2 regions of the Mycobacterium sp. NPDC048908 genome follow, and region 2 is predicted to be linked to the other one. Evidence: riboswitches for the same ligand, from Rfam matches in the RefSeq annotation. Region 2 holds a riboswitch; the other holds the start of a gene.

Region 1 (11,876 bases), 360 kb from region 2:
GTTCGGCCACGAGTTCGCGGGCGAAGTCCTCGACCACGGCCCGAAAACCCGCAAAGCCCTGAAATCCGGCACGCCCGTCGTCGCCCTGCCCTTGCTCCGCCGCGGCGAGGAGGTGCACGCCCTCGGTCTCAGCAGGAAGGCTCCCGGTGCCTACGCCGAACAGATCGTCGTCGAGCAATCCCTCGCCCTGCCCGTCCCCAACGGCCTGCCCATCGCCCACGCCGCCCTCACCGAACCCATGGCCATCAGCTGGCACGCAGTCCGCCGCTCCGAGATCTCCAAGGGCCAGGTTGCCATCGTCATCGGCTGCGGCCCGATCGGCCTGGCCGTCATCCTGATGCTCAAGGCCCGCGGCGTGCGCACCGTGATCGCCAGCGACTACTCCGCCGGCCGCCGAGCGCTTGCCACCACCTGCGGCGCCGACATCGTCGTTGACCCCGCTCAGGACTCGCCGTATGCAAAGGCAACCGGCCACGGCCACCTCGAAACACCGCCCGACGCTATCGATCTCGTCATCGGCACGATCGAGAAAGTGCAGAAAGCCCGCCTGCCGTGGTGGCATGTCTGGCGCGCCGCCGACGCCGTCGGCGCCGCCACCCCCAAGCACCCCGTCGTGTTCGAATGCGTCGGCGTGCCTGGCATCATCGAACAAATCATCACCAGCGCTCCGCTGTTCTCCCGCGTCGTCGTGGTCGGCGTCTGCATGGGCGCCGACAAACTGAGGCCCTCGATGGCGATCGTCAAAGAGATCGACTTGCGCTTCGTAATCGGTTACACCCCAATGGAATTCCGCGACGCACTGCACATGCTCGCCGACGGCAAGGTCGACGTCACTCCACTGATCACCGGAACCGTGGGCCTAGCGGGCGTCGACAACGCCTTCACCGCGCTCGGCGACCCCGAAAAGCACGCCAAGATCTTGATCGATCCCAAGAGCGACAGCGCCAGCCCGAGGCTCTAGACTCAACCCAGCTTCACGAGATGCCGTCGCCAAGCTCCGACTTGACGGCACGCCAACCCCACGCTCGTGGGTGGCTCGGATGACGAAGCGGTCCGCACCGACAGGTGCCGGCAAGAGCGCCTCCACAGCGGAGGCCCTGGAAAGGGAACTGCATGCGCAAGCACTTCTTCCGCTCATTCGTCGCAGATCCGGTGTGCGCATCCTCGGATCCCGGGCACCACATCGACATTGGCCGCTACTTCATGGCCGTCGCGAAGTCAGCGATCACCATCCCGGTCAAGGCTCACGTGTGCGACGGACTGGTCCACCTCGACACGGCCGAAATCCTGTGCCACCACCGGCCCGACGACATAGCGCACGCGCTGCTGAGCACCGGCGGTCGTGCCGAGTGGGCGCCCGAATGGCAGGTGCTCCTCGTGCCGGGGGCCGCACTGGCCGACGAGCGCACGGTGTTCACCCTTGCCCATCGGGACGAATTCACCGACTGCGCAGCTGAATTCAGCCTTGTTCGACCCGGTTGGCGCCGCCGTTGATGACCTCCGGCGAACCGGAGTGGTAGATCACCACGTTGTTGACGCCCGACGCGGTGATCTGCTCGGACCCGTCGAGCGTGACTTTGTTCTGCATCCCCGACACGGTGACGGTCGTGCAGTGGCCGGTGATCGTCACGGTGTTGCCCATGCCGCTGACGGTCACCGGGTTCTCGTTGCAGTCCAGTGTCTTGTTCTGCCCCATCCCGGACACGCTGAGCTGCACACCGCGCGCGGCGGCGGTCGGTTGCGACGGCATGCTCGGTGCCGACGGCACGCTGATGCTCGGGATCGTGACGCCAGGAAAATCGGGGATCGAACTCGTCGACTTCTGGACGATGAACCAGCCGACGCCTCCCGCGATGATCATGAACACCACCGCCGCGATCCCGAATACCACCCACGGGATGCCCGCCGACGGCTTTCGCGGCGGCGGCGACCACGGCGCCCCGTAGCCCGGCGGTTGGTAGGGCCCCTGCGCCTGCGGTGGCATCGACGGCAGCGGCGGGGGCAGGTAGCCACCCTTCGGGTCGGTGTAGGGCGTCCCGCCGAGTTCGGTCGCCCTGGCCGTGTCGGCGAGCGGTTGCTCGAGCGCCCTGATCCGCGCCTCGGGATCGTCCTGTGGCTCCATTCGCAGATGGTCCCACACAAGATCGGTTCGCGACCGGCTATTGGCGTCCTGTTTGCCGGTCCCGGCGCCCCGTGATGTTACGCGGCGTCCGCCGATACCCGAGACAGGCTGGCGCGAAGCTGCTTTCGTCCCCGGTGAAGGCGCGACGAGACCGTTCCGATCGGGCAATCGGTGATGTCCGCGATCTCCTTGCAGGTGAAGTGGAGCACGTCAGCGTAGTAGAGGGCGGTGCGGACGCCGTCGTGCAGCCCGGCAAGCGCGGCGAGCAGGTTGTCGTCCGTGATCGCCTCGAGCGCACACTCCTCTGCCGACGGCGAGACGTGTGCGTGCAACGCAGTCAGTTGCAACTCGGAGACACAGTCCGCCGAGACTTCCTCGGGACGGCATCTGCTCTTGCGGTACTGGCTGATCCACGTGTTGTGCAGGATGCGGTACAGCCAGGCCCGCAGGCTGGTGCCTTCCCGGAACGAGTCGAAGCCCACGTATGCGCGCAGCAGCACCTCCTGCGTGAGATCCTCGGCGTCCTGGCGGGTGCGTGCCAGACTCAGCGCCCGCGACAGGATCTGGTCCGCCATCGGAACCACGTCGCGGTGAAATCGTTGGATGTCGCTGTTCATGATTGCGCCGCAACGGCCTGCTCGATTTCGTCACCGACTTCCTTGTCGATGTTCCTCCAGTACTCGAATGCACGTTGCAGTACCGGTTCGGACACTCCATCGCGCAGATGCCCCGCGACGTTGCCGACCAGCCTGCTGCGTGCCGCCGCGTCCATCACGTCGCGTACCAAGACGCCGGCCTGCGTCCAGTCGTCGTCTTCGCTACGCAATGTGTATGCGGTGCGCACCATTTCGCCGTCGGCGTACCACCGTGCCTCGGCTGTGCGGGCCGGATCGGCCTGCGGTCCGCCGTAGGAGTTGGGCGCGTACACCGGATCGGACGCGTTGACCACCCGCATGCGGCCGTCCTTCGAGTAGCTGTGCACTTCGGCTTTCGGTGCATTGACCGGTATCTGCTTGTAGTTGACCCCTATTCGGGCCCGGTGCGCGTCCCCGTAGGCGAAGGTGCGGGCCAGCAGCATCTTGTCCGGGCTGAGCCCGGTGCCGGGCACTTGGTTGGCCGGTGCGAAGGCGGCCTGCTCGATTTCGGTGTGATGGTCGGCGAAGTTGCGATCAAGCACCAACCTCCCGACGTCCACGAGCGGATAGTCCTTGTGCGGCCAGACCTTTGTCAGGTCGAAGGGGTTGAACCGATAGGTCTTGGCATCCTCGAAGGGCATGATCTGAACCTTCAGCGCCCAGCTGGGATAGTCGCGGCGCTTGATCGCCTCGTACAGATCGCGCTGGTGGTAGTCGCCGTCGACACCGGCCAATCGGTCGGCCTCGGCCTGGGTGAGGTACTCGATGCCCTGATCGGAGATGAAGTGATACTTCACCCAGCAGATCGCGCCTTCGGCGTTGATCCAGCTGTACGTGTGGCTGCCGTAGCCGTGCATGTGCCGCCACGTCCTGGGGATGCCGCGATCGCCGAACAACCACGCCACCTGGTGAGCGGACTCCGGCGACAGGCTCCAGAAGTCCCATTGCATGTCGTTGTCCCGCATGCCCGTGTCGGCGCGACGCTTCTGCGACCGAATGAAGTGCTGAAATTTCATTCCGTCTCGGATGAAGAACACCGGCGTGTTGTTGCCGACGATGTCCAGATTGCCTTCCTGCGTGTAGAAACGCAGCGCGAAGCCACGCGGATCACGCCAGGTGTCCGGGCTGCCGCGTTCCCCCGCCACCGTCGAAAATCGGATCAGGGTGTTGGTCGTGGTTCCTGGCTGGAACACGGCGGCGCGGGTGTAGGCGCGCACGTCGCCAGTCACCTCGAAATGGCCGAATGCACCCGAACCCTTGGCGTGCGGTTGACGTTCCGGGACCCGCTCCCGGTTGAAGTTCGCCATCTGTTCGATCAGGTAGTTGTCGTGCAGCAGAATGGGGCCGTCCGGACCGATCGTCAGTGAATGGTCGTCACTCTGCACGGGGATGCCCGCATCGGTTGTGGTCGGAAATCCGCTTGGCTTGTTCACTTTTGGCTCCTCGACGGCTCGACTACTCGGGCCAACTGTTGTTGAGGATGGTCGTGACGAAGTCGTCCCGGACGAAGGACGGATCGAAGTGGGCGAGCACATCGGCGTTCATTGTGCCGAAGGTGCTGCGCGGGCGGTGCTTCATGCCGTCGGTAAACGCCTGCAGGATACGGTGTTTGAAGTCAGGACGGGGGTGTGCGGCGGTGACGGCCGACAAGTCCTCCTGCGACAGGTCGTCGCGGCCGAAACCGAGTACGTCGGTTTCGACTCCGGCTGTCACCAATGCGATTTCGGGGTCGAGAAATTCCGGCACGCCGGGGGTGGTGTGCAACGCGATGCTCAACCACACCCGGCGGGCGTCGGCCTCATCGAGCCCGTGCTGGAGGAGGAAATCGCGAGCGGCGTTGGCGCCGTCGACCTCGAACCGCAGGCTCGACGACGTGCGATACGGTTCGGTCAGGCCGATGTCGTGAAACATCGCGCCGACGTACAGCAGTTCGAGGTCGGGTGCCAGCCCGCGGTGCCTGCCCTGCAGTGCGCCGAAGAAGAACACCCGGCGCGAGTGGTCGAACAGCAGATCGTTCTCGCTGTTGCGGATGAAATCGGTGGCGTCGCGCGTGAGCGCGGTGTCAGGAACGGTGATGCCTGCGACGGTGTCGAGTAAATCGGTGCTCATGGATCAACTGTGCTTGTCGGCGTCGGTTCCTGACCATCACCCGCCGGGTGATTTTTAAGGCCGCCGCTGTGCCAATTGGCTACGTGAATGGATGCTGAGTTTGGCGAACGCGCTTCGGACATGGGATTTGACCGTGTGCGGCGACAAGTGCAACCGCTCGGCGACAGCGGAATTGGTTGCGCCTTCACCGATCAGGTTGACCACCTTCAACTCCGCTTCCGTCAGGCTGTCCCAGCCGGTCTTGTCCCGCGGATGGCCGCCGATCCTGCGCGTCACTCCCAGCGATCGCAGGTGGCGGGCGACTCTGCGGGCGTCGGCCACCGCTTCGCAGTCCACGTACCGATCGAACGCGGTGTTGAACGCCTCGACTGCCGCCGCGTTACTGCCCACGTGAGCCAGCGCCGCGCCCGCGTCTTCGGCGGCGGATGCCGACAGCAGCGGGCGATCGGTGTACAGGGCCGCGGCAGCGTCGACCAACGCAGGGCCGTCGCGTTCCAGGATTCCCGTGGTGTAGCGGCGGATAGCCGAGAACAGCGGAACCTCGCTGCGGTCATGGTCCAGCAGTTCCAGGCTGCGCAGCACGCGTGCCCGCAGTCCCGCATCACCGGTGGCCACCGCGATCTGTGCGGTCCTGGTCAGCTTTTCGAAGGCGTTGGGCCACAAGGCATTCAACACCGGAGGTCCGTCACCGCTCAACCAGCGGGCCGCTTCGTGCATGTCGCCGCAGTGCCACGCGGCCAGTGCGAGCACAAAAGCCGCGCCGCGGCTCACCAATGTGAGTCCGCTCGGATTGGCCGCCCGCACCTCGATGACGCTGCGCTGCAACAGCTCCTGATCGCCGGTGTGGACTGCGACTTCGGCCAGCAGCAACCAGCGGTTCAAGCTTATCTCGCTGGTGGTGCCCCACGAGGCCGGTGCGACCGATTCCAGCGTCGAGCGTGCGGCAGCCAACCGCCCCGCGGCGAGGTCAAGCTCCGCCACCTTCAGGGCCCACAGGGCCGAGGCCATGTCGCTGCCGTCGCGGCGTGCCGATTCGACCCCGGCGCGGACGACGGCGTCGGCTTGGCGGCACCGGCCGATGAAGCACAGCACGTTCGTCCGATGAACGCACGCCAGCACGTTCGCGAAGGTGGGGTCGTCACCACCAGCCGGTAATTCGAGGCTCTCGAGCCGCTCGAGGGCGCGCAAGGCTCGCCCGTCGACATAATCGAGGATGGCCAGCGATATTCCGGTGATCAGTTGGCTTTCCGAATCGCCGGTGGCCGCGGCGGCCGCGACGGCCGGTGCGATGATCGACTCGTCGGGTGGCATGCCGCTGACGGCGTGGTTGCACAGCAGCCAGGCGAGATGACGCGCGCGGGTGGCGTCGGTGATGTCGGTCAACTTCAGTGCGCGGCGATTCTGCTCGACGCGGTCTTCCAGCGAGTCGGCGGCCGCGGGGGTGCGCAACCGCGCCTGCGCTTCGTCCTCGGCCGACAGTTGTTGCAGCATCGCCGCTGCCAGATCTTCGGCCTCCTGGTAGCGCGCGGACCGGTTCAGTAACCCAACGGTTTCGGTGACCAGTGACCCGCGCTGAGGATCGTCGGCGGGCAACAGGTCGAGGGCGCGCCTGCTCAGGTCCGCGGCGCCGCTCTTGTCGGTGGCCCCCACACATCGGGCGGCGTCACGCAAGACGGCGATGGCTGCCTGGTCGCCGACGTCGGCGCTGCGCACAAGCTGGGTGGTCACCTCCGTCGGGGCGGCGCCCATTTCCAACATGACGGTTGCCGACTGGCGCTCTATGGCGCGCCGCAGCGATCGTGGCAGCGCTTGTCGGGCCGCATCGCGAATGAGGTCGTGGCGGAAACGCAAGCGGTTGCCGTCGTCCACCAGCAGATCGGCGCGCACGGTCTCCTGCACCGCCGACACCAGGGCTGCGGGCGGCCGCTCCAACATCCGTGCCAGCAGCGCGGCGGTGAACCGGTCCGGTAGCACGGCGGCGATCTGCACGACATCCTTGGCCGCGTCGGACAACGCGTTCACCCGCTGGCTGAAATTGGCGCTCATCCGCGCGGGCAAGGCGTCACCTGTGGCCACCGCGCAGCCGCGGGTGACGCGCAACCGGCTCTCTTCGCCGAGCCCGCCGAGCATCTCGCTGATCAAGAACGGGTTGCCGTGTGCCTTGTCGGCCAGGTTAAGCAATGAGACGTCGGCGCGGGCCCGCACCGCGTCCTCCACCATGTCGATCACACCGTCGCGCGCGATGGCCGACAACCGGATCAGCGCCGCACCCCGGCGTTCCAAGGCGTGAAGGGTGTCGCGCACGGCGGGACCTCCGGCCCCGGTGCGGGCACTGAGGACCCACAGCACCGGACAGTCGTTCGATTTCAACGTCAGGGTCCGCAGGGCCAGCAGGGTGCCGGTGTCCGCCCAGTGGATGTCTTCGAGCAGCACCACGACTGGTGTTTTCGCCGCTACGGTACGGATCGCGCCGGACAGGTCGTGCACCACCCAGTAGTGCAGATCCGGTGAATTGCCATGTCGCCGCAGTGCTTCGGCGTCACCGACCGGCGGTTCGGCGTACACCGTTGCGGTGAACAAGGAGAAGAACGGCACCGTCTGCTGGTATTCGAAGGCCTGGCCGGTCAGTGCCCGCAGGCCGGCATGCTCTGCGATCAACCGCACCTCTGTCAGCAAGCGGCTCTTGCCAATTCCCGGCGACCCCTCGACGACAAGCACTCCGCCGCGGCCCTGCCCGAGTGCCGACACCAGCGAGCGGACCACCTTCAGCTCGGCCGCACGTCCGCGAATCGGCTGGGGACGGGATGGGGCGGACGTGGTTGCTCCTCGATCGGTGGGATCGATGACGCGCGTCACGTCCTCGAGACTGCTGCCAACGTACGGTCCTTCGCATCCACCACTGGCTAGTCGGTTAATTCAGCACGTATTCCAGCTGGCTGCGCGAGGTGATGTCGAGCTTGGTGAAGACCTTGCGCAGGTGGTACTGCACGGTCTTGGAGCTGATGAACAGGCGGGTGGCGATCTCGGGATTCGAAAGACCTTCCCGCGCCAGCCTTGCGACCTGAACCTCCTGAGCCGTCAATTCCGGTGTCTGCGGGAAGGCGGTGCGCTTGCGCGACGTCTCACCGGTCGCGAGCAGTTCGCGATTGGCACGCTCGGCGAACGCCGCCATCCCGATCGACTCGAACATCTGGTGCGCGATGCGCAGATGCTCACGGGCGTCGACGCGGCGTCGTTCCCGGCGCAGCCATTCCCCGTAAATCAGATGTGCCCGCGCGAGTTCAGTCCGCACCCGGCTCCTGCCGAACCGCGTGATCGCCTCCATATAGAGGTCTGCGGCCTCCTCGCCGTCGGCCAGCAGCGCCAACGAGCGCGCCCGTACTGCCAGCGCCCAGTCTGTGCCACTGGCATCGGTCATCTCGACGAGCCAGCGCAGCGTCGCGGCGGCCGACTCCACCACCCCGGAGCGGACTGCGGCCTCGATGTATTCGGCGGCCGCCCAATTCGCCACACCCGGATACCTGACGTCCGGATACTCCTGGTGGTACAGCGCCTGTTCGGCGGCGGCCACCGCCTGGGTGTACTCGCCGAGCCCGTTGTGCAGAACCGCTTTTGTCCACTCGGCGACCGCCATCCCGATGCCTTCCCCACGGTGCGGCACCTCACGCGCGGTCTGTTCGATCAGCGTGACCGCTTCGGACTCGTTGCCGCGCAACGCCGCCAGCCGCATCGCGGCGTAGGGCGCGAGATTGCCGCCCGTCGCCTCGGTCACTGCCCGCTGCTCGTCGACGAGCGCGCCCGCCGCCGTGAGGTCCCCTGCGAACAGCAGCAGCATGGCGCGGGTGCTCAGCGCCAGCGGAAGCTCACTCAACGCGCCGGTCGTCCGCGCGAGTTCGAGATAGCGGGCCGACAGCGGGTCCCAGTGGTCGTCGTCCCACAAGTGCAGGGCCGCCAGGTTGATCAGCCACATCCAGCGCAGCTCCTCGTCCGGCGTCATGTCCTCACCGAAGGTGGTGAGCGCCGCCCGTAGGTCAGCCACCGCCGCCGGATAGCCGACCGCGAAGTTGGTCGCCAGGCCGTCGAGCAGGCGATCGGTCGCGCGCGGTGACGCCGAAGGAGGTGGGGCATCGACGGCGGCCTGTGCCACCGCGAGGACGTGCCCACCGGGGGTGGCGAGCCGTCCGGCGAACGCGGCGGCGTTGATCGCGTCCAAATAGGTCTGGCGGGCGAGGCCCGCATCGATGGGCTCGAACCGCTTGGCGGCTGTGAGTAGGAGCAGCGGGGCATCACCGCCGCGGTTGGTCGCGAAGGCCAGTGCGCCGCGCAACAGGTCGATGCCCGCCTGCTGGGCTTCGTCGATCGGTCCGTTCTCGGCCATGGCAAGCAGTTCGGTCGTCGCGTCGAATGCGCCGGCCTGGAATTTGGTGCTGGCCGCGGCGAGCGCCCGCCCGGCACGGTGTGCCGGGTCCAGGGTCAGTAGCGCGGCGCGTTCGAGGAACGCGGCGGCCGCGGCCAGTCCGCCGCGGGCGCGTGCCTGTTCGGCGGAGCGCTCCAACGCGGCTGCGATTTCCTCGTCGGGTCCCACGCTCGCCTCGGCCAGGTGCCAGACCCGCCGATCGGGATCGACGGTGGCATCGGTGACTTCGCCGAGAGCGCGGTGCGCGGTGCGGCGGTCGTCGAGCGGCGCCGACCAATAGGCCACCGCACGGGCCAACGGATGACGAAACCGCACCCGCGTTCCGATCTCGGCGATGCCCGCCTCGATTGCGGGATCGGCCGCCGCGGCCGGGATGCCGACCTGTGCGGCCGCCCTCCACACCAACCCGGCGTCTCCTGTCGGGTCGGCCGCGGCGACCGCGAGCAGACGCCTGGTGTCGTCAGGCAGTTCGGCGATGCGGCGACGGAAGTTGTGCTCGACCGCACCGGACAGCGGTTCCGCGGCGGGCACACCGAAGCCACCGGCCAGATCCGCGGGCGAAAGTCCGCGTGGAAGTTCCAACAGCGCAAGGGGATTGCCCCGCGTCTCCGCGACCACCTGATCGCGCACCCGCTTGTCGATGGGGCCGGAAAGGGCGGAGGACAACAGAGCGCGGGCGTCGTCGAAGGGCAACCCCTCGACGAGCAGGGTCGGCAGGCCCGCCAGCTCGTCACCGGGTACCCGGGTCGCGAAGATCATGCCCACCGACTCGGCGCCGAGCCGCCGCGCGACAAAGGCGAGCACCTGGGCCGAGGCCCGGTCCAACCACTGATGATCGTCGATCACGCACAGCAGCGGCCGCTCCTCGGACACCGCCGATAGCAGGCCCAAAACGGACAACCCGATCAGGAACTGGTCCGGCGCCGATCCCACGGTTATCCCGAACGCCACGTACAGCGCCTGCCGCTGCGGTGACGGAAGATGATCGAGCCGATTCAGCATCGGCGCGCACAGCTGATGCACGCCCGCGAACGGCAGCTCCATTTCCGACTCGACGCCGGAGGTGTGCACCACGCGGCAATCGGGCACCCGCGCCGCCAGATCCTCGACGAGCGCGGTCTTACCCACTCCGGCCTCGCCGTGCACGACAAGCGCGCCGCTTTCGCCGCGGCGCATCGCCGCCACCAGCTGATCGAGCACGAGGCTCTCGGCGCGGCGGCCGGTCAGCTTTGTCGGTGAGCCGCCACCCACCGGGTTTGACATGGAAACCGACCGTAGCGGAGCCGCTGCCGGCAAATGTGACAATTTGCTGACAGGGGCATGATCGACCTGAGGAAGTGGTACTCAGGACGTGTGGTGGCGCCAGGTTTCACAGCCATCGGCAGCGGTCCGGCAGGGGTGAGCGCGGCGGAGACGTTCCGCGGCAAGCACCCCGACATCCCGGTGCGCATTCTGACCAACGACCCCGCGCTGCCATACGCCAAGCCGCCCCTGAGCAAGGCCTATCTGTGCGGTCGAGACGCCAAACTGGATCTGCACAGCGCAGGCTGGTTCGCCCGCAACAACGTCGAACTGATCCGCGGTGTCACCGTCGACCACATCGACCTTGCCCGGCAGGAGGTTGTCACCGCGGGCGGCCGCCTCTACCCCTACTGGCATCTGATGCTGGGCTGCGGCGCCAACGCCGTCCCGTTGTGCATACCTGGTGGGGAGGCCGCGCTTTCGCTGCGGTCGTTCGCCGACGCCGTCATCCTGCGGATGGCCGCCCGCAGCGCCGACTCCGCGGTCGTGATCGGCGGCGGGCTGATCGGCTGTGAGGCCGCGGCCTGTCTGGCCAGCCGTGGCGTGCCGACGACGATGGTGGCCGCAGAGCAGGTACCGCTGCAGCGGCGGTTCGGCGAGCAGGCCGGCGAGCGGGTAGCGAAGATCCTGTCCGACAACGGTGTTCGTTTCCTCGGCGCGACGACGGTGACGCGGATCGATGACACCGACGTCCACCTCGACACTGGGGCCACCCTGACTGGCGACGTCGTCGTCTCCGCCACCGGCGTGCGCCCCGATCCGCATCTGGCTGTCGACGCCGGGCTCGACACGTCCGACGGCCGCATCGTGGTCGACGAACACATGCACACGTCGGCGCGCAACGTGTACGCCGCAGGCGATGTTGCGCTGGCCTACAACGTCGCTGCCGGGCGGCGCATCCGCGCCGAGCATTGGCGCGACGCCGCCCAGCAGGGCCGCATCGCCGGACTCACGGCGGCCGGCGTACCCGAGGTGTGGCGCAAGGTTCCCGAATTCTGCTGCACCATCGGCGAATCCACGTTGAAATACCGCGGCTGGGGCGTCGACTACGACCATGCCCGACTCGTCGATCACCGCGACGGATTCACCGTCTACTACGAGTCCGCAGGCGACCCCGTCGGTGTCCTCACAGCCAGTCTTTCCTGCGGAACATCCAATACAGCGCAAGCACGATCAGCACGATGACCGATGTGCTGGTGACGAAACCGCCGACCGTGTCGATGCCGGGATACTTGACGTTTTGGCCGTAGAACCCAGTGATCGCCGTCGGCACCGCGATGATCGCGGCCCA
Region 2 (11,876 bases):
CCAGCGCGCCAAGCGCTCCCGCGGCCACAGCGGCCAACGCGCCACCCACCCCGAGGCCCTCGCGGAACTGCACACGGGGAATGATCTGGGCAGGCGCGGGCGGCTCGATCGGCTCTTCGACGAGGTTTTCAGCCGACGTTGCGGCCCACGCGGTCGAGAACAGGATCAGGCGCGCGGTGATGTAGGCGAACACCATCAAGCCCAACACCGGGCCGAACGTCGCACCCGCCGGACCCGTCACCACCGACCGAAGATAGATCGAGCCCACCTGCTTGAAGATCTCGAAAGCCGCCGCCGCGAGCAGTGCGGCCCGCATCGCGCTGCGAAAGGTCACCTGCTCCCGAGGCAACCTCGCGATGATCCACATGAACAGCACCCACGAGATCAGGATCGACGCCAGCAGCGACGCCACCCGTAGCGCCAAACCCACACCCGGAACATCTTGCACACCAAGCCATTCCAACACATGGCGCATCACGTTTTTACTACCCAACGCAGTCAGCGCGATGGTGATGACGATCGCGACGAACAAGCCCACGATGGCGACGAGGTCGGACAACTTGGTACGGATGAAACCGGGGGGTTCGTGGCGCATCAGGCCCCACATTTGGGTGAGCGCCTCACGCAGGTTCGCCATCCAGCCCAGCCCCGCCCATGCGGCGGTGGCCAATCCGATGATGCCAACCGAGGTGCGCGACTCGATGGCCGACTGCATCAACTTGACCAGCTGCTGGGAGAAGCCGCCCGACACAGTCGACTTGATCTTGTCCTCGATCTCGGCGAGCAGGTCGGGCTGGCTGGCAAGGACGAAACCGCCGATCGCGAACGCCATCATCAGCATCGGGAACAACGCGAACACGGTGAAGTAGGTGATGCCCGCGGCGTAGAAGTCGCCCTTGCTGTCCTGATAGCGCTGCTGCGCCCGGATCACGTGGTCAAACCAGGAATACCGGGCCCGCAGACGATCCAGGATCCCGGGTTTGTCCTCGGCCGGCTCTTCCAGATTTCCCATCCGAGCCTCCCCGAAAGCGTTACGCGCGTGGCGCTAAGAACCCTAACCGGTCGTATACCCGCGTGAGGGTCTTCGCAGACACATCCCTGGCGCGTTGCGCACCGGCCGCGAGCACCGACTCGAGTTCGGCGGGATCGGCGAGCAGTTCGTCGACGCGCGCCTTGATCGGCGTGACGAACTCGACGACGGCCTCCGCAGTGTCGGCCTTCAGGTCGCCGTAGCCACGACCGGCGTAACCCTGGACGAGCTTGTCGACCTCGATACCGGTGACCGCGGACTGAATGGTGAGCAGGTTCGACACCCCCGGCTTGGCGGCCTGGTCGAACCGGACCTCCCGCTCGCTGTCGGTGACCGCGGAGCGGATCTTCTTGGCCGTCGCCTTCGGGTCGTCGAGCAGGCTGATCAGGCCGGCCTCGGTGGCCGCCGACTTACTCATCTTCGCCGTGGGGTCCTGCAGGTCGTAGATCTTGGCGGTGGCCTTCTGTATCAGCACGTCGGGCACCACGAAGGTATCGGGGAACCGCGCGTTGAACCGCTGCGCGACGTCGCGCGCCAACTCCAGGTGCTGGCGCTGGTCCTCGCCGACCGGAACCAGGTCGGTGTCGTAGAGCAGAACGTCAGCGGCCATCAGCACCGGATAGGTGAACAGCCCGACCGTGGTGGCTTCGCTGCCTTCCTTCTGCGACTTGTCCTTGAACTGCGTCATCCGCGATGCCTGCCCGAAGCCGGTGAAACAGCCCAGCGCCCAGGCAAGTTCAGCGTGCGCGGGCACATGGCTCTGCACGAAGATGGTGCTGCGCGCGGGGTCGATGCCAAGCGCCAAATACTGGGCGGCCGTCACCAGTGTGCGCCGCCGCAACTGCTCGGGATCCTGCGGGATGGTGATCGCGTGCAGGTCCACCACGCAGAAGAACGCGTCGTAGTCGTCCTGCATGCCGAGCCACTGCTTGATCGCCCCCAGCGCGTTGCCCAGATGCAGGGAATCAGATGTGGGCTGGACACCGGAGAAGACGACGGGGCGCGCGTTGCTCATGATGAGTCGATTTTCGCACGCCCGACCCAGCGGATCATTCGGCGCCCTGTGCGACGGGACGCACACACATCACGAATATTCGACGGTCACCGGCGCGTGGTCCGACCACCGCAGCGCGTACTCCGCCGCTCGTTCCACCCGCGCGGCACTCGCGCGCGCCGCGAGCCCGCGGGTCGCCAGTTGATAGTCGATGCGCCAACCGGCATCGTTGTCGAACGCCCTGCCCCGCCACGACCACCACGAGTACGGCCCGGCCACGTCCGGGTGAAGCACGCGGACCACGTCGACCCAGCCGGAAGCCAAAAGGTCGGTGAGCCACTGCCGTTCGGCGGGCAGGAAGCCCGACTTCTTGACGTTGCCTTTCCAGTTCTTGATGTCGTTGGTGGTGTGGGCGATGTTCCAGTCGCCGCAGACGACGGCGTCGCGGTCGGTCAGCGCCGCCATCCGGTGCGCCAGCGCCGCCATGAAGCGCTCCTTTTCGAGTTGCCGGTCGGTGCCCGCCTCGCCGGTCTGCACGTAGACGCTCGAGACGGTCAGCCCGTCGATATCCACCTCCAGATACCTGCCGTGCAGCGCGAACTCTCCCCCTGGCGACGGGGGTGCCCCCACCACTCCCAGATCGCGAACCTCCTTGATCGGATGCCGGCTGAGCACCGCAACGCCGTTGCGGCCCTTGACATCTCCGCTCGCCGCCGCCAGATGCCAGCCGCCGGACAGCGCCGGACCCAGCGCCGCCGCGAGCTGGTCGTCGTCGGCCCGCGTCTCCTGCAGGCACACCACATCGGCCTTTGTTTCGGCCAGCCAGGGCAGCATGCCCGGGTTGTTCTGCGAGCGCTGCCTCATCGCGGCGCGGACGCCGTTGACATTGATGGTGGTGACGATCACGAGGGCTGACGGTAGCCGACCGGCTTGCGATACCGCCGGTATCACCTTTATCGTCGGGCACATGACCGAGCGCGCACCGATTCACCTCGGCTCCGGCGAGCCCATGCTTTTGCTACATCCGTTCATGATGTCGCAGAGCGTGTGGAAAGGCGTTGCCCCGCTGATTGCTGACACCGGTCGCTACCAGGTCCTCGCACCGACCATGCCGGGCCACAACGGCGGCGTCAAGGGCAGATTCTTCCTCGACACCGCCGAGTTGGCCGACGACATGGAGCGCCGGATGGATGCCCTTGGCTGGGATACCGCCCACGTCGTCGGCAATTCGCTCGGCGGCTGGGTTGCGTTCGAGTTGGAGCGCCGCGGCCGCGCCCGCACGCTGACCGGCATCGCACCCGCGGGCGGCTGGAGACACTTCACACCCGCCAAATTCGAGATCGTCTTCAAATTCCTGGCCGGCTTTCCGGTGTGGCTGACCGCCAGGATGCTGGGCCAGCGTGCCCTCAAGTTGCCGTATGTCCGCCAGGTCGCCTACGTGCCGATCAGTGCGCGCCCCGACCGCCTCAGCGACGAGGACTGGCACGACATCATCGACGACGTCACCCATTGCCCGGCGTACTACCAGCTGTTGGTGAAGTCGCTGCTGTTGCCCGGTCTGATGGAACTGGCCGAGGCCGCCACGCCGACCCATCTGGTGATCTGCGAGAAGGACCACGTGCTGCCGCACCCACGGTTCACCAAGCACTTCACCACGCACCTGCCGCAGAGCACCCAGATAACGCACCTGGACGGCGTCGGACATATCCCGATGTTCGAAGCACCGCAGCGCGTCGCCGATCTGATCGTCAGCTTCGTCGACCGCTACGCGTCGCCGCCGCGCAAGGCCATCAGCTAGCGTCGAGCGACTTCTTGAAGTCGGCGGCGACGGTGTCGAGGAACTCCTCGCTGGTCTGCCACGGCTGACCCTCGCCGATCAGCAGCGCAAGGTCCTTCGTCATCTTGCCGCCTTCGACGGTGCTGATCACGCTTTCCTCCAACGCATTTGCGAACATGACCACGTCGGGCGTTTCGTCCAGCTTGCCGCGGTGCGCCAGCCCGCGGGTCCACGCGAAGATCGACGCGATCGGGTTGGTGGACGTGGGCTTGCCCTGCTGGTACTGCCGGAAGTGCCGGGTGACGGTGCCGTGTGCGGCCTCGGCCTCCACGGTCTTGCCGTCGGGCGTCAACAACACCGACGTCATCAGGCCCAGCGAGCCGTAGCCCTGGGCGACCAGGTCGGACTGCACGTCGCCGTCGTAGTTCTTACACGCCCAGACGTAGCCGCCCTCCCATTTCAGGCAGGATGCGACCATGTCGTCGATCAGCCGGTGCTCATAGGTCAGGCCCCGGGCGTCGAACTGGTCCTTGTACTCCTCGTCGAAGATGCGGGCGAACTCGTCCTTGAACAAGCCGTCGTAGCCCTTGAGGATGGTGTTCTTGGTCGACAGATAGACCGGGTATTTCTGTTGCAGCGCATAGTTGAACGATGAGCGGGCGAAGTCCTGGATCGACTTGCGGAAGTTGTACATCCCCATCATCACGCCGCCGCCCTCGGGGATGTGCACGACGTCGTGCACGATGGGCTCACTGCCGTCGTCCGGCGTGAAGCTGACGGTGAACGTGCCCGGCTTGTCGACCTTGAAGTTGTCGGCACGGTACTGGTCGCCGAACGCATGCCTGCCGATCACGATCGGCTTGGTCCAGCCCGGCACCAGCCGGGGCACGTTCTTGATCACGATCGGCGCCCGGAAAATCGTGCCGCCCAGGATGTTTCGGATAGTGCCGTTGGGCGACAACCACATCTGTTTGAGGTTGAACTCCTTGACACGGGCCTCGTCGGGCGTGATCGTCGCGCATTTCACCCCCACCCCGTGGCGCTTGATGGCCTCGGCCGCGTCGATGGTGACCTGATCGTCGGTCTGGTCGCGATGTTCGATGCCGAGGTCGTAGTAGTCCAGGTTGACGTCGAGGTGAGGCAGGATGAGCTTGTCCTTGATCATCTTCCAGATGACTCGGGTCATCTCATCCCCGTCGAGTTCTACGACGGTGCCTTCGACCTTGATCTTGGACATCCGGTCAGCCGTTTGCCGACTCCAGTACCGAATTGAGCGTCTTGCTCGGCCGCATCACCGCCGTGGTCTTCTCCTGGTCGGGATAGTAGTAGCCGCCGATGTCCACCGAATCGCCTTGTACCTCAGCGAGTTCCGACACGATGGTGTCTTCGTTGTCGGCAAAGGTCTTCGCCAACTTCGCGAAGTGATCGGCCAGTTCCTTGTCCTCGGTCTGCTCGGCCAGCTGTTGGGCCCAGTACATGGCGAGGTAGAACTGGCTGCCCCGGTTGTCCAGTTCGCCGGTCTTGCGCGACGGGCTCTTGTTGTTGTCCAACAGCTTCCCGATCGCCGAATCCAGCGTCTTACCAAGCAGGATGGCCCGCTCGTTGCCTGTCTTGCGGCCGATGTCTTCGAAACACGCGCCGAGGGCCAGGAATTCGCCAAGTGAATCCCAGCGCAAATGGTTCTCCTCGACCAGCTGGTGGACATGCTTGGGCGCCGAGCCACCGGCGCCTGTCTCGTACATGCCACCACCGGCCATCAGCGGCACGATCGACAACATCTTCGCGCTGGTGCCCAGCTCCAAGATCGGGAACAGGTCGGTCAGGTAGTCCCGCAGGATGTTTCCGGTCACGGCGATGGTGTCCTGCCCGCGGATCAACCGTTCCAGCGTGTACCGCATGGCCCACACCTGCGGCATGATCTGGATGTGCAGGCCCTCGGTGTCGTGCTCCTTGAGGTACTCCTTGACCTTCTTGCGCAGTTCCACCTCGTGCGGACGCTCGGTGTCGAGCCAGAACAACGCGGTCATGCCTGAAGCCCGCGCCCTGGTCACCGCGAGCTTCACCCAGTCCTTGATCGCGGCATCCTTGACCACCGGCATGCGCCAAATGTCGCCGGATTCGACGTTCTGGGTCAACAACACTTCACCGGTGTCGATGTCGACGATGTTGGCGACGCCGTCCTCCGGGATCTCGAATGTCTTGTCGTGGCTGCCGTACTCCTCGGCCTTCTGCGCCATCAACCCGACGTTGGGGACGGTGCCCATGGTGGTCGGGTCGAACTGGCCGTGGGTCTTACAGAAGTTGACCATCTCCTGGTAGATGCGACTGAACGTGGACTCGGGGTTGACCGCCTTGGTGTCCTTGGTCCGCCCGTCGGCGCCGTACATCTTTCCGCCGAGCCGAATCATGGCCGGCATCGAGGCGTCGACGATCACGTCGCTCGGCGAGTGGAAGTTGGTGATGCCACGGGCCGAATCCACCATCGCCAGTTCCGGGCGGTGCTCGTGTACGGCGTGGATGTCCTGGATGATCTCCTCGCGTTGTGACGCGGGCAGCGCCTGGATCTTGTCGTAGAGATCGGACATCCCGTTGTTGACGTTGACGCCGAGTTCGTCGAGCACCTTCTGGTGCTTGGCGAAGGCCTCCTTGTAGAACACCTTCACCGCGTGACCGAACACGATCGGGTGCGAGACCTTCATCATCGTGGCCTTGACGTGCAGCGAGAACATCACGCCGGTCTTGTAAGCGTCCTCGATCTGTTCTTCGAAGAAGTCGCACAACGCCTTGCGGCTCATGAACATGCTGTCGATGATGTCGCCGTTGTCCAGCGCCACCTCCGGCTTGAGCACGATGGTCTCGCTCGACCCATCTGGACGTTGTGTCTCGAGCACCATCTTGACCTTGCGGTCCTTGTCGAGCGTCAGCGACTTCTCGCCGTGATAGAAGTCGCCCTCCTTCATGGTCGCCACGTGCGTGCGCGACGCCTGCGACCATTCGCCCATGCTGTGCGGATGTTTACGTGCGTACTCCTTCACCGCCTTGGGCGCACGCCGGTCCGAATTACCTTCCCGCAAAACGGGATTGACAGCGCTGCCGAGAATCTTCGCGTAGCGCTCCTTGATCGCCTTTTCCTCTTCGTTCTTAGGCTCGCCCGGGTAGTCGGGCAGGTCGTAGCCCTTGGCCCTGAGCTCTTTGATGGCCGCCAGCAGCTGCGGCACCGATGCGCTGATGTTCGGCAGCTTGATGATGTTGGTGTCCGGCTTGTGAGTCAGCTCGCCCAGCGTGGCCAGGTTGTCCGGGACGCGCTGCTCCTCGGTGAGCCGGTCGGAGAACTCGGCGAGGATGCGCGCCGCCACCGAGATGTCACTGCTTTCGACGTTGATCCCCGCCGGCTCGGTGAAGGTCCGGATGATCGGCAGGAACGCGTACGTCGCGAGCATCGGCGCCTCGTCGGTCAGCGTGTAGATGATGGTCGGCTGCTCGGCGCTCATGTGGTCTTCTCCCGGCGTCAGTTTCGTTGTATCTGTCCTGTCGCGCGCCAGAGTACAAGCGCCGCCAGGCGCGCGAGGGGCCAGCTTTGCCTACCGACCAGTAGCTTCCGTCCCGCAGAAGATGGGGACTTTCACCCGATGTCTTCGGCCGGCTGACACGACGACGATTGCAGGCGGTCGGCACGGCGCTGGCACCCAGTCAGCGACATGAGATACGCTTCTGTCCGGTCATGAGTGCCAGCGTCAAGCCCCGGCTTGCTGGCCGGCAACCCTCCAACCGCGGTGGGGTGCCCCGGGTGATTGACCAGGTTGAGTAGCCGCGACCGGCTACCGGCAAGCGCGGGTCCGTTGTGACGGGCCCCCAGAGAAGACAGGCGGAGGTCCGGCGTGCGCAGTTGTCGCTGAGTGCGTCGACGCACCCCCAACCGGGCCCATCACATCAGGAGAACACCCATGAGCACCGAAAACACCCCCGGCGACCCGACTCAAGCCGATGGTCGCTCGGACGAGCCTCGCTCTGCGAACTGGTCCTTCGAGACCAAGCAGGTTCACGCGGGCCAGACCCCGGACATCGCGACCAACGCCAGGGCGCTGCCCATCTACCAGACCACCTCGTACACGTTCAACAGCACCGAGCACGCGGCGGCGCTGTTCGGCTTGGCCGAACCGGGCAACATCTACACCCGGATCATGAACCCGACGCAGGACGTCGTCGAGCAGCGCATCGCGGCTCTCGAGGGCGGCGTGGCCGCGCTGTTTCTGGCCTCCGGCCAGGCGGCCGAGCACTTCGCGATCCTCAACCTGGCCAACGCGGGCGACCACATCGTGTCCAGCCCGCGGCTGTACGGCGGCACCTACAACCTGTTCCATTACACGCTGCCGAAGATCGGCATCGAGGTCAGCTTCGTCGAGGACGCCGACGACTTGGACTCCTGGCGGGCGGCCGTGCGGCCCAACACCAAGGCCTTCTTCGGGGAGACGATCTCCAATCCCAAGATCGATGTGCTCGACATCCCATCGGTCGCGGCAGTCGCGCATGACCACGGCGTACCGCTGATCGTCGACAACACGATCGCGACGCCGTATCTGATCCAGCCGCTGTCCCACGGCGCCGACATCGTCGTGCACTCGGCGACCAAGTACCTGGGCGGACACGGGGCGGCGATTGCGGGCGTGATCGTCGACGGCGGCACCTTCGACTGGACCAACGGCAAGTTCCCTGGCTTCACCACCCCCGATCCCAGCTATCACGGTGTGGTGTTCGCCGAACTCGGTCCGCCCGCGTTCGCGTTGAAGGCGCGCGTGCAACTGCTGCGCGATCTCGGCTCGGCCGCCGCGCCGTTCAACGCCTTCCTGGTGGCCCAGGGGCTGGAAACGTTGAGCCTGCGCGTTGAACGTCATGTGGCCAACGCGCAGAATGTGGCCGAGTACTTGGCCGGTCATCCCGACGTGGTCTCGGTGAACTACGCCGGGCTGCCCACGTCGCCGTGGTACGAGCTCGGAAAGAAGCTGGCCCCCAAGGGAACCGGCGCGGTGCTGGCATTCGAGCTGGCAGGCGGCGTTGACGCGGGTAAGGCGTTCGTGAACGCGCTGACCCTGCACAGCCACGTGGCCAACATCGGCGACGTGCGGTCCCTGGTGATCCATCCCGCGTCGACCACCCACGCCCAGCTCACCCCTGAGGAACAGTTGGCCACCGGCGTGACGCCGGGCCTGGTCCGCCTTGCGGTCGGCATCGAGGGCATCGACGACATCGTCGCCGACCTCGAACAGGGCTTCGCCGCCGCCAAACCGTTCAACTCGTCGGGCGCTGCGGATCCCAAAGCCGCGGCGGCGTTCTGATGACTCTGTCTGATCTGGAAGTCGACGTGCAATCCGCACCGCTGCCCGCCGAAGGCGAAGTCGGCTATGTCGACATCGGCCGGCTGACGCTGGAAAACGGCGCGGTCATCGACGACGTGACAATCGCGCTGCAGCGGTGGGGCGAACTCTCGCCCACCCGCGACAACGTGGTCGTGGTGCTGCATGCGCTGACCGGCGACTCGCACGTCACCGGTCCGTCCGGGCCTGGCGACGAGACCGAGGGCTGGTGGGAAGGTGTCGCGGGGCCGGGTGCACCGATCGACACCAACCGCTGGTGCGCCATTGCCACCAACGTGGTGGGCGGCTTCCGCGGCTCGACGGGCCCCAGTTCGATTGCGCCGGACGGACAGCCCTGGGGCTCGAGGTTTCCGCTCGTCACCGTGCGCGACCAGGTCGAGGCCGACGTCGCCGCGCTGGCCGCGCTCGGCATCACCGAGGTCGCGGCGGTGGTCGGCGGTTCGATGGGCGGCGCACGGGCACTGGAATGGATCGTCGGGCACCCCGACAAGGTGCGGGCCGCGCTGGTGCTGGCCGTCGGCGCGCGCGCCACCGCCGATCAGATAGGCACCCAGAGCACGCAGATCGCAGCGATCAAGTCCGACCCGAACTGGTGCAACGGTGACTACTACGGCACCGGACGCGCCCCCGACGTCGGCATGGAGATCGCGCGACGGTTCGCACATCTGACGTACCGCGGCGAGGAAGAACTGGACGCCAGGTTCGGCAACGATCCGCAGGGCGACGAGGACCCCGCCACCGGTGGCCGTTACTCGGTGCAGAGCTACCTGGAGCACCAGGGCCGCAAGTTGCTCAGACGCTTCGACGCCGGCACGTATGTGGCGCTGTCGGAAGCGTTGTCGAGCCACGACGTGGGCCGCGGCCGCGGCGGCGTCGAGGCGGCATTGCGCGGTTGCCAGGTGCCCGTGGTCGTCGGCGGCATCACCTCGGACCGGTTGTACCCAATTCGGCTGCAGGAGGAATTGGCGGAGCTGCTGCCGGGTTGTACAGAGCTGAACGTGGTCGACTCCATCTACGGCCACGACGGCTTTCTCTTGGAGACCGAGGCGGTGGGCAAGCTGATTCGTCGCACGTTGGAGTTGGCCGAAAGGTGAGCCAGTCCAGGCAGCAGCGTTCACTGTCGTTCGGCGCGGAGGCCGCGGCATACGAGCGAGGGCGGCCGTCGTACCCGCCGGAGGCCATCGACTGGTTGTTGCCCGACGGCACCGTCGACGTGCTGGACCTCGGCGCGGGCACCGGAAAGCTGACCACCCGACTCGTCGAACGCGGACTCGGCGTGGTGGCGGTGGACCCGATCCCGGAAATGCTGGAGCTGCTGAGCAATTCGCTGCCCGATACGCCCGCGCTGCTGGGCACCGCGGAGGAGATCCCGCTGCCCGACGACAGCGTCGACGCGGTGTTGGTGGCCCAGGCCTGGCATTGGTTCGACCCAGAACTCGCCGCCAAGGAGATCGCGCGCGTGCTGCGGCCCGGCGGCCGGCTCGGCCTGGTGTGGAACACCCGCGACGAGCGGCTGGGCTGGGTCAAGGATCTGGGCCGCATCATCGGCCACGAAGAAGACCCGTTCAGTCACCAGGTGACGCTGCCCGCCCCGTTCACCGACGTCGAGCGCCACCATGTCGAGTGGACGAGCTACCTGACCCCGCAAGCGCTGATCGACCTGGTCGCCTCGCGCAGTTACTGCATCACGTCTCCGGAGAATGTGCGCACCCGCACGCTGGACCAGGTCCGCGAGTTGCTGGCCACCCACCCGGCGTTGGCCAGCACCAACGGCTTGGCGCTGCCGTACGTCACGGTGGGCATCAGGGCCAACTTGGCCTAGCTGTCGCGCCGAACGGCCAGTTCTGTCACGCGGTTTCGCGATTTTCGTGTCTCAATTGGCCACGGGAGGGCGCGCCGACCCATCTGTGCAGGGCCGTGCCCAACCGGTCCCTGTCGGCCGCCTCGAAATCGTCTGCTGCCCAGGCGACATAGCCGTCAGGGCGGATGAGCACAGCGCACGCGTCGGTGTTGTCGCTGGAGCCGACGACGACGTCCACACGGTCCGCCCACCCGTCAACGGCGTCACCCAGCCGTCCGGATAGGTCAAGCACCACCGGACGCCCCCGGTGCAGCAGGTCCGCCACCCGGCACCCGTCGACGAAGGTCAGATCCGGCACCAGCCGCCCCGACAGCGGGTGGTCGTCGCCGGTGTCGTAGCGGACGTCGGAACCCGCAAGCAGATGCGCCATGTGTGCACCGACGCCCGGCAGTTGCAGGAGCTCCGCGAAAAGCTCTCGGAGCGCGGCGATCTCAGGTCCGGGGCGGAAGAGTGCGGTCTGCGACAACGACTGCATCATCACGCGTTGGCCGACGGGGAATCGCTCACTGTGATAGGTGTCCAACAGACCCGTGGGGGCCCACCCGTTGACGGCGGCGGCCAGTTTCCAGCCGAGGTTCATGGCGTCCTGCATGCCGAGGTTCAAACCCGGCCCACCCATCGCGGAGTGCACGTGGGCGGAATCGCCGACCAGGAAGATGTTTCCCACCCGGTATCGATCGGCCTGCCGGGTGTTCTGCCCGGCGATGCGACGCAGGGCGTGTGGCCCGTCACCGACGGGTGCTTCGACGGGCAGGTCGACGCCAAGTACGCGTCGGGCACTGGCACGCAACTCCTCGAGGGTCATGGGTGCCGAATCATCGACCTGCCCGTTGAACTCGATG

Evidence for each region. Region 2 has a riboswitch for S-adenosylmethionine ahead of ACGFK1_RS07005 (bifunctional o-acetylhomoserine/o-acetylserine sulfhydrylase). Riboswitches for the same ligand answer to the same signal wherever they lie in the genome.
Region 1: it holds a riboswitch for S-adenosylmethionine, as region 2 does, so the genes downstream of both, ACGFK1_RS05215 (hypothetical protein) here and ACGFK1_RS07005 (bifunctional o-acetylhomoserine/o-acetylserine sulfhydrylase) in region 2, are expected to answer to the same signal.

Annotation. Positions count from the first base shown of each region.
Region 1 covers NZ_JBICUE010000002.1:137,534-149,409, forward strand. The annotation lists gene ACGFK1_RS05210 (zinc-binding dehydrogenase) at 1-961, shown strand, start outside; SAM riboswitch class IV at 973-1,084, shown strand; gene ACGFK1_RS05215 (hypothetical protein) at 1,114-1,494, shown strand; gene ACGFK1_RS05220 (DUF3060 domain-containing protein) at 1,460-2,122, opposite strand; gene ACGFK1_RS05225 (sigma-70 family RNA polymerase sigma factor) at 2,200-2,739, opposite strand; gene ACGFK1_RS05230 (catalase) at 2,736-4,190, opposite strand; gene ACGFK1_RS05235 (HD domain-containing protein) at 4,213-4,866, opposite strand; gene ACGFK1_RS05240 (AAA family ATPase) at 4,921-7,722, opposite strand; gene ACGFK1_RS05245 (AAA family ATPase) at 7,778-10,546, opposite strand; gene ACGFK1_RS05250 (NAD(P)/FAD-dependent oxidoreductase) at 10,604-11,770, shown strand; gene ACGFK1_RS05255 (magnesium transporter CorA family protein) at 11,712-11,876, opposite strand, start outside.
Region 2 covers NZ_JBICUE010000002.1:495,264-507,139, reverse strand. The annotation lists gene yhjD (inner membrane protein YhjD) at 1-1,003, opposite strand, end outside; gene trpS (tryptophan--tRNA ligase) at 1,032-2,045, opposite strand; gene ACGFK1_RS07025 (exodeoxyribonuclease III) at 2,115-2,930, opposite strand; gene ACGFK1_RS07020 (alpha/beta fold hydrolase) at 2,992-3,822, shown strand; gene ACGFK1_RS07015 (NADP-dependent isocitrate dehydrogenase) at 3,815-5,038, opposite strand; gene ACGFK1_RS07010 (NADP-dependent isocitrate dehydrogenase) at 5,043-7,292, opposite strand; SAM riboswitch class IV at 7,519-7,638, shown strand; gene ACGFK1_RS07005 (bifunctional o-acetylhomoserine/o-acetylserine sulfhydrylase) at 7,746-9,134, shown strand; gene ACGFK1_RS07000 (homoserine O-acetyltransferase) at 9,134-10,267, shown strand; gene ACGFK1_RS06995 (class I SAM-dependent methyltransferase) at 10,264-10,995, shown strand; gene ACGFK1_RS06990 (FAD-dependent monooxygenase) at 11,021-11,876, opposite strand, start outside.